Regions from separate parts of the Streptomyces hebeiensis genome, predicted to be linked through region 1. Evidence: riboswitches for the same ligand, from Rfam matches in the RefSeq annotation. Region 1 holds a riboswitch; the other holds the start of a gene.
The links. Region 1 has a riboswitch for glycine ahead of gcvP (aminomethyl-transferring glycine dehydrogenase). Riboswitches for the same ligand answer to the same signal wherever they lie in the genome.
Positions count from the first base shown of each region.

Region 2: another riboswitch for glycine. It lies ahead of gcvT (glycine cleavage system aminomethyltransferase GcvT); the one in region 1 lies ahead of gcvP (aminomethyl-transferring glycine dehydrogenase).

Region 1 is NZ_CM129812.1:1,019,689-1,023,549, forward strand. It holds gene gcvP (aminomethyl-transferring glycine dehydrogenase) at 1-1,803, opposite strand, end outside; glycine riboswitch at 1,982-2,079, opposite strand; gene ACU6P3_RS04365 (PRC-barrel domain-containing protein) at 2,238-2,636, shown strand; gene ACU6P3_RS04370 (DNA polymerase IV) at 2,531-3,861, opposite strand, start outside.
Region 2 is NZ_CM129812.1:5,712,506-5,716,366, reverse strand. It holds gene ACU6P3_RS24565 (enhanced serine sensitivity protein SseB) at 72-803, opposite strand; gene ACU6P3_RS24560 (AAA family ATPase) at 933-1,652, opposite strand; glycine riboswitch at 2,216-2,313, shown strand; gene gcvT (glycine cleavage system aminomethyltransferase GcvT) at 2,529-3,677, shown strand.

The DNA of each region.
Region 1 (3,861 bases):
GATGAGACAGACCGTGCGGCCGGCGTCGCCGTTGGCGCGGTGGTACGCCCGTACGGCCAGCAGACCGGCCAGCTCCCCCTGCGAGCCGGCGTTCGGCTGGAGGGACACCGCGTCGTACCCGGTGACCTCGGCGAGCCGCTCCTCCAGCTCCCGGATCAGCGTCAGATAGCCGCTCGCCTGCTCCGCCGGCGCGAACGGGTGCAGCGCCCCGAACTCGGGCCAGGTGACCGGCTCCATCTCCGTGGTCGCGTTCAGCTTCATCGTGCAGGAGCCGAGCGGGATCATGCCCCGGTCCAGCGCGTAGTCCCGGTCGGCGAGCCGGCGCAGGTAGCGCAGCATCGCCGTCTCGGAGCGGTGGCGGTGGAAGACCGGGTGCGTCAGATACGAGTCGGCGCGCAGCAGGTCCGCCGGCAGGGCGTCGTCCGTGGCCTCGTCGAGCGCCTCGATGTCGCCGGCCACGCCGAAGGCGGCCCACACCGCGGCCAGCTGCGCGCGGCCCGTCGTCTCGTCACAGGCGACCGAGACGTGGTCCCCGTCCACGAGGCGCAGGTTGATCCCGCTCGCCAGGGCCGCGGCGACGACCTCGGCGGCCCGGCCCGGGACGCGGGCCGTCAGCGTGTCGAAGAACGCGCCGTGCACGACCTCCACCCCGCCCGCCCGCAACCCCTCGGCGAGCAGCGCCGCGTACCGGTGGGTGCGGCGCGCGATCGCCCGCAGCCCGTCCGGGCCGTGGTACACGGCGTACATCCCGGCCATGACGGCCAGCAGGACCTGCGCGGTGCAGATGTTGCTCGTGGCCTTCTCCCGGCGGATGTGCTGCTCCCGCGTCTGGAGCGCCAGCCGGTACGCCCGGTCCCCGTCGGCGTCCACGGACACCCCGACCAGCCGGCCCGGCAGGTTGCGCGCGAAGTTCTCCCGTACGGACATGTAGCCGGCGTGCGGTCCACCGAAGCCCATCGGGACGCCGAAGCGCTGGGTGGTGCCGACCGCGATGTCCGCGCCCAGTTCCCCGGGCGGGGTGAGGAGCGTCAGCGCCAGCAGATCGGCGGCGACGGTGACCACCGCGCCGAGTTCGTGGGCCCGTTCGATCACGGGCCCGAGGTCCCGGACGGCCCCGGAGGCGCCCGGGTACTGGAGCAGGACTCCGAAGACGCCGCGCTCGGCCACCTCGGCCGGGATGCCCTCGCTCAGATCGGCGACCACGACCTCGACGCCGGTCGGTTCGGCCCGGGTCTCGACGACGGCGATTGTCTGCGGCAGGGCGTCGGCGTCCACCAGGAACACCCCGTCCTTGACCTTGCCGACGCGGCGCGACAGCGCCATCGCCTCGGCCGCCGCCGTGCTCTCGTCGAGCAGTGAGGCGCTCGAGGTCGGCAGCCCGGTCAGCTCGGCGACGACGGTCTGGAAGTTGAGCAGCGCCTCCAGCCGGCCCTGGGAGATCTCCGGCTGGTACGGCGTGTACGCGGTGTACCAGGCCGGGTTCTCCAGCACGTTGCGCAGGATCACGGGCGGGGTGAAGGTGCCGTAGTAGCCGAGCCCGATCATCGACGTCCGCACCTCGTTGCGGTCCGCCAGCGACCGCAACTCGGCCAGCACCTCCGGCTCGGTACGGGAACCGGGCAGCCGCAGCGCCTCCACGCTCTTGATGGCGTCGGGCACGGCGGCGTCGGTCAGCTCGTCGAGCGAGCCGTAGCCGACCTGCGCCAGCATCTTCGCCCGCGCCTCCGCGTCGGGCCCGATGTGGCGCTGCTCGAAGGGTGTGCCCCGCTCCAGCTCGGCGAGCGGAATGCGACGGTCGGTCATGGAGAGGCCTCCTGGTCTGTCACGACCTGCGAGAGGCACCCGCGCGAACGGGCACCCGGACGGCCTCCCCCTCTGTCATCTCGACCTGAGAGCTTCACCGGCCCGCCGCACACGGTCCGGCTTTCACCGTCGGTGAGAGCGGGAGCCGTCCGACGCCCGCCCTGCTTTCCAGAGTGACCTCGTCCATGCGGTACGGGTGCCTGAGAGATTCCGGGGAGGATTTGCTCCTTCGGCGCCCCCGGCCATCTCTCCGGAGGACTCTCCCGCATGGGGTCAGCAGCCGACTGCCAGCCTACCAGCGCGGTGTTACAGGCGGCTTTCGAGTGGCCGACGTCCGAAATCTGCACTTTGGTATTCCGTAGCGACCAGTGCGACCAACGCGACCGGTGCGACCGGTGCGACCGGTGCGACCGGTGCGACCGAAGGGAACGACGGTGGAAACCGACATCGATCCGCGCAGCCTGATAGGGCGCAAGGCATTCGACCGGGACGGCCGCAAGATCGGCACGGTGGACGAGGTGTATCTGGACGACGCGACCGGTGTCCCCGAATGGGCGGCCGTCCGCACGGGAATCTTCAGCCGCGACGCCTTCGTCCCCCTCGCGCCCAGCACACTGCTGGACGGCGGGCTGCGCGTCCCCTTCGGCCGCGCCCTGATCAGGGACGCGCCCGACTTCGGCGTAGGGCGTCACCTCTCACCCGAGCAGGAGCTGGAGCTCTACCGCCACTACGGACTCCCCCTCCCCGCTCCGGAGCCGGCCGACCCGCCCGCCTCCCTGTCGGACCGTGACGCGGAGCGCGGCTTCGGGCGCATCGCCGACCAGGACGACTGACCCTCGGCAGGCCCCGCCGCACCGCCCACCGTCGCGTCGTCCCGTGTACCGCCCCCGGCCCTTCCCTCCGGTCCAGGCCCCCCTTCCGCCCCGTCCCCGGTCCCTTCTCGGTCGTTCCCCTCGCCCGTCACGGCCGCGTCCGCGTCGGCCGGCCCCACAACCGCGCCCGCCACCGCCCCCGGTATGAGGGGCAGCGGATCGGAGAGTTCGAGATCGGGGTCGTCGACCCAGAAGGTGCGCACCCGCCCGGGCGCGGAGCCCGGTTCCTCGAACCGTACGGTCACCCTCCCCAGCCCGCTGCCCTGCACCCAGCCCGCCCCGAACGCCGCGTGGCGCACGTCGTGACCGGCGGGGAAGCGCCGCTGCCCGGGCCCGTCCACGGCGTCGGCCGACGCCGGTCCCGCCACGACCGCCGGTCGGTCATCCGCCGTGCCCCCCGCTTCCCCGCCTCCGGTGTCCCCGCCTCCCGCCGCCAGGTCCGCCGGCGGCACCGGGGCGCCGCCCCCAACGACGCTCCCCTCGCCGACTCCGCCGACGGGAGCGTCGGCCGCCGCCTGGGCGAAGAGGTCCTCCTGCGTGTAGTCGGCCAGCCCCGTCACGCCCACCCCCAGCAGCCGCACGCCGCCGGTGGTGTCCACCCCCTCCAGCAGCCGCGCCGCCGCCTCACGCACCACGACCGGGTCGTCCGTGGGCCCGCGCAGCGTGTCCGACCGCGTCAGCGTCGAGAAGTCGTACCGCCGGACCTTGAGGACCACCGTCCGCCCGGACCGCCCCGCGTCCCGCAGGCGCCCCACGCACCGCTCCGCGAGCCGCTCCACCTCGGCGCGCACCCGGACCCGGTCGTGCAGGTCGACGTCGAAGGTGTCCTCCACCGACACGGACTTGGCGTCACGCTCGGAGACCACCGGCCGGTCGTCATGGCCCCGCGCCATCCGGTACAGCGACGCTCCGTGCGCCTTGCCCAGCAGCCGTACGAGCTCGTCCTCACCCGCCTCGGCCAGATCCGCGACCGTCGTCATCCCTGCCCTGCGCAGGTGCTCACCCGTCGCCGGTCCCACCCCGGGCAGGGTCCGGACCGGCATGGGTCCCAGCATCTCCCGCTCGGAGCCGGGCGGGATGATGACCAGACCGTCGGGCTTGGCCTGCTCGGAGCCGATCTTGGCGAGCATCTTGGACCCCGCCAGCCCCACCGACCCGGCCAGCCCGGTGGCCGCCCTGATGTCCG
Region 2 (3,861 bases), 4.7 Mb from region 1:
GAGACGGCCACCTCAGCGCCGTAGGTACCCTCGCCGTACGCCCCCTCACCGTACGACCGCCTTGTCCGAGGCTAACGCTGGTAGAAGGGCCGCACCTTCGCCAGCAGCCAGTCGGCGACCGGGTCCTGGGCCAGGTCCAGCAGGACCAGGTTGACCGGCCAGGCGACCTGCGCGCGGCCGAGCGCGCGGCCGAGCGCGTCCATCGGGGCGTTGCGGTCGCCCGCCTCCCAGGACGAGAGCTGGACGCCGACGACCAGGACCGGCGTCTCCCCCTCGACGCTGGCGAGGGCGCGGCGGGCGCTGACCACCATCCCGGTCGCCTCGAACTCGGCCGCGGCGGCGGAGAGGAAGTCGACCGGGTCCTCCTGCCAGTCCGGCTCGAAGAGCCGCACCCGGCCGCCGCTGGCCGGACCGTCGAGCGGCGTCCGCCCGACCCGGCACAGCTCGGCGACGGCCCCGGGAGGCAGCGGCACGCCGACGGCGCCGCCGGGATTGACCGCGATTCCGAGCTGCGGGGGCAGGCCGCGGGCGAAGTCCCGGGCCGGGGCCACGGTGAAGGACATGTGGGGGCCCACGCACTGGCGGAACTGCTCCTCCGAGCTGAACACCGGCACGTACGCGGCGCCGTCGATGTCGACCGTCGGCAGGTCGAGACTGCGGCTGTCGGGACCACCGCCGTTGGGCAGCGGCACCCAGATCCGACTCCGTCCGAGCACTTCGACGAGCCGTCCGCCCGCCGCGTCACTGCCGAGCGAGGCGACCAGTACCTCTTCCAACTCGTTGCCCGGCCACGCTGTGTTCACTGTTTACCCCTCCGCGCCGAAACCTGCCGGAGCACCCTAACGCCGCGCGTGCGAGCGGTGCAGCCACCCGGCGGGCGCCCGGGCGTCCGCACCACACCGCCCCGCTGACCGCCCCACTGTCCGCCTCGTTCACCGCCGCGTGCCCGGGGCCGGGAACATGATGCGCGCCAAGGCCGTCGCCGAGGCCCGGTCCAGGAGCACGGCCGAGGCGCAGCCGGGCGGCAGGCGGCCCTCCTCCGCGTCCGCCAGGAGACGGCCGACCGCTCCGCGATGGCGGGCGAAGGCGTAACCGGAGACACCTCTGCCGCGCTCCCGCTGCCCCGCTCGGGCCACCTCCGCGGGGACGTCCAGCAGGACGAGGTGCAGGCGGGACCCGCGCGCACGGGCCTCGCGGGCGAGCCAGCGCCGTACCCACGACTGCGTGCCGCAGTCGTGCACGACGACGCTCCCGCCCGAGCGCAGCGCGCGCCACAGCCTCGCGTAGTGGGCGATCCGGACCAGGGGGCGGTAGACCGCGTACGGCAGCACGGCCGGCAGGCGCCGCTCCCAGCGGTCCCTGGTGTCCTGGGAATCGATGGCACGTCCCTCGGCCGCCCGCCGGATCAGCGTCGATTTCCCGCTGCCCGGCAGACCGGAGACCACGACCAGGTCCCCCTGCGCGAACGCCAGTCCCTTGGGCGGTCCGCTCCGTCCGCCCCGTCCGTTCCGTCCGCCGCGTCCGCTCCCGCTTCCGCGCAGGTCCCGGACCACGGCCGGCACGCCCTCGGGCCGCCCGGCGCCGCCCGGCACGGCAGCGGGTGAGGCGACAGCGGACGGCACCGCGGCGGACGAGGCGGCAGCGGACGACACCGGGGCAGCGGACGGGACCGCGCCGGACGAGGCGGCAGCGGACGACACCGGGGCAGCGGACGGGACCGCGCCGGACGAGGCGGCAGCGGACGGCGCGGGCAGCGGCGCGGACAGCACGGCCTTCGCGCCCTGCGCGGCCGATCCCCCGGAGGCCACCGGCACACCGACGCCACCCGCCGGCGCCCCGCCCGCTGTGTCCCCCGCGTCCGTCTCCGCCTCGGCCCCCTCCCCGGCCCCCGCCTCCGTCACATACGCGCCGGACCCCTGCGACATCATCGCCGTCCCCCTGTCAGCTCAGTCGACCTGGTCCCCAGAACCCTTCCCCCGAAGTGTAAAGAAATGGCAATGCGCCACAACCCTTTCCGGCCGTGGCGCCCCTACGCCACGAACACCTCGCACCGTTCCACACGCCGGCCCGCCGTCCGTGGTTCCCGCCGGGTTCCCGGCGGCCCGCCGCCTCGCGCCGCCCTCACCGACCGGCGGATTCCGCCCGTTTCCCACCGGCCTCACCACTCCGTCCCCGCACATGCGATGATGTGCCCGCCAACTGCATACCGGCCGTTTGAATCCACGCGGGAGAGTCCCGGTCGCCGTGTGCGCCGGGCGCCGAAGGAGCAAGTACCTCCCTTGAATCTCTCAGGCCCCGTACCGCGTGGATGAGGCAGATCTGAAAAGCGGGCCGCGCTCTCGTGGCCCCACCCAAGGTGCAAGTCACGCCGCCCCGCGACGGTGTACGTGTCCGGCGTACACCACGTGTGTCCCCGTGGTCGTGACGAACCTCTCAGGTTCCGATGACAGATGGGGAGGGCCGATCGCAGCCTGTCGCCCCGTCGCCCGTCATCCCGACTCTCGCCTCACGCCCTGGGAGCCCCACCGATGAGCACTGTCCCCCCGAGCCCGACCCCCCGTACCCCCCGCAGGACGGCGCTCGACGCCGTGCACCGCGCGCTGGGCGCGACCATGACCGACTTCGCGGGCTGGGACATGCCCCTGCGGTACGGCAGCGAGCGGGACGAGCACCAGGCGGTCCGTACGAGGGCCGGCCTGTTCGACCTCTCCCACATGGGCGAGATCACCGTCACCGGCCCCGCCGCCGCCACGCTCCTCGACTACGCGCTGGTCGGCAACATCGGCGCCCTCGCCGTCGGCCGGGCCCGCTACACCATGATCTGCCAGGAGGACGGCGGCATCCTGGACGACCTGATCGTCTACCGCCTCGGCGACGAGAGGTACCTGGTCGTCGCCAACGCCTCCAACGCGCAGACCGTGCTCGACGCGCTGACCGAGCGCGCGGCCGGCTTCGACGCCGAGGTCCGCGACGACCGTGACGCGTACGCGCTGCTGGCCGTCCAGGGCCCCGAGTCCCCCGGCATCCTGGCCTCGCTCACCGACGCCGACCTGGACGGTCTGAAGTACTACGCGGGCCTGCCCGGCACCGTCGCGGACGTCCCCGCGCTGATCGCGCGCACCGGCTACACGGGCGAGGACGGCTTCGAGCTGTTCGTCGCGCCCGAGCACGCCGAGCGGCTGTGGCGGGCGCTGACCGAGGCCGGCGAGGGCGTGGGCCTGGTCCCCTGCGGCCTCTCCTGCCGGGACACGCTGCGGCTGGAGGCCGGCATGCCGCTGTACGGGAACGAGCTGGGCACCCACCTCACCCCCTTCGACGCGGGCCTCGGCCGGGTGGTCAAGTTCGAGAAGACGACGAACGGTGGCGAGTTCGTCGGCCGGATGGCCCTCGCGACCGCGGCCGAGCTCGCGGCGGTCTCCCCGCCGCGCAAGCTGGTCGGCCTGGTCGCCGAGGGGCGCCGGGTGCCGCGCTCCGGGTACCACGTGATGTCCGGCAGCGCGACCGTCGGCGTGGTCACCTCCGGCGCCCCCTCCCCCACGCTGGGCCGGCCGATCGCCATGGCGTACGTGGACGCCGCGCACGCCGCCCCCGGCACGGCGGGCGTCACGGTCGACATCCGCGGCTCGCACGAGCCGTACGAGGTCGTGGCACTGCCGTTCTACAAGCGCCGCACATGACACTGCGACCGATGACACCGCGGCCGATGACACCGCTGACACCGCGGCCGTGCACGCGCACGACGCCCGCGGCCGGCGCCGTGTCCCTCGTGGCCGCCGATGCCGGCCGAGAGGTCGGTCGTCGTCTCGGTTCGTGAGACAGCCGTTCCGTAATTCCGCACCACACCCCCGCGTACAGGAGAAT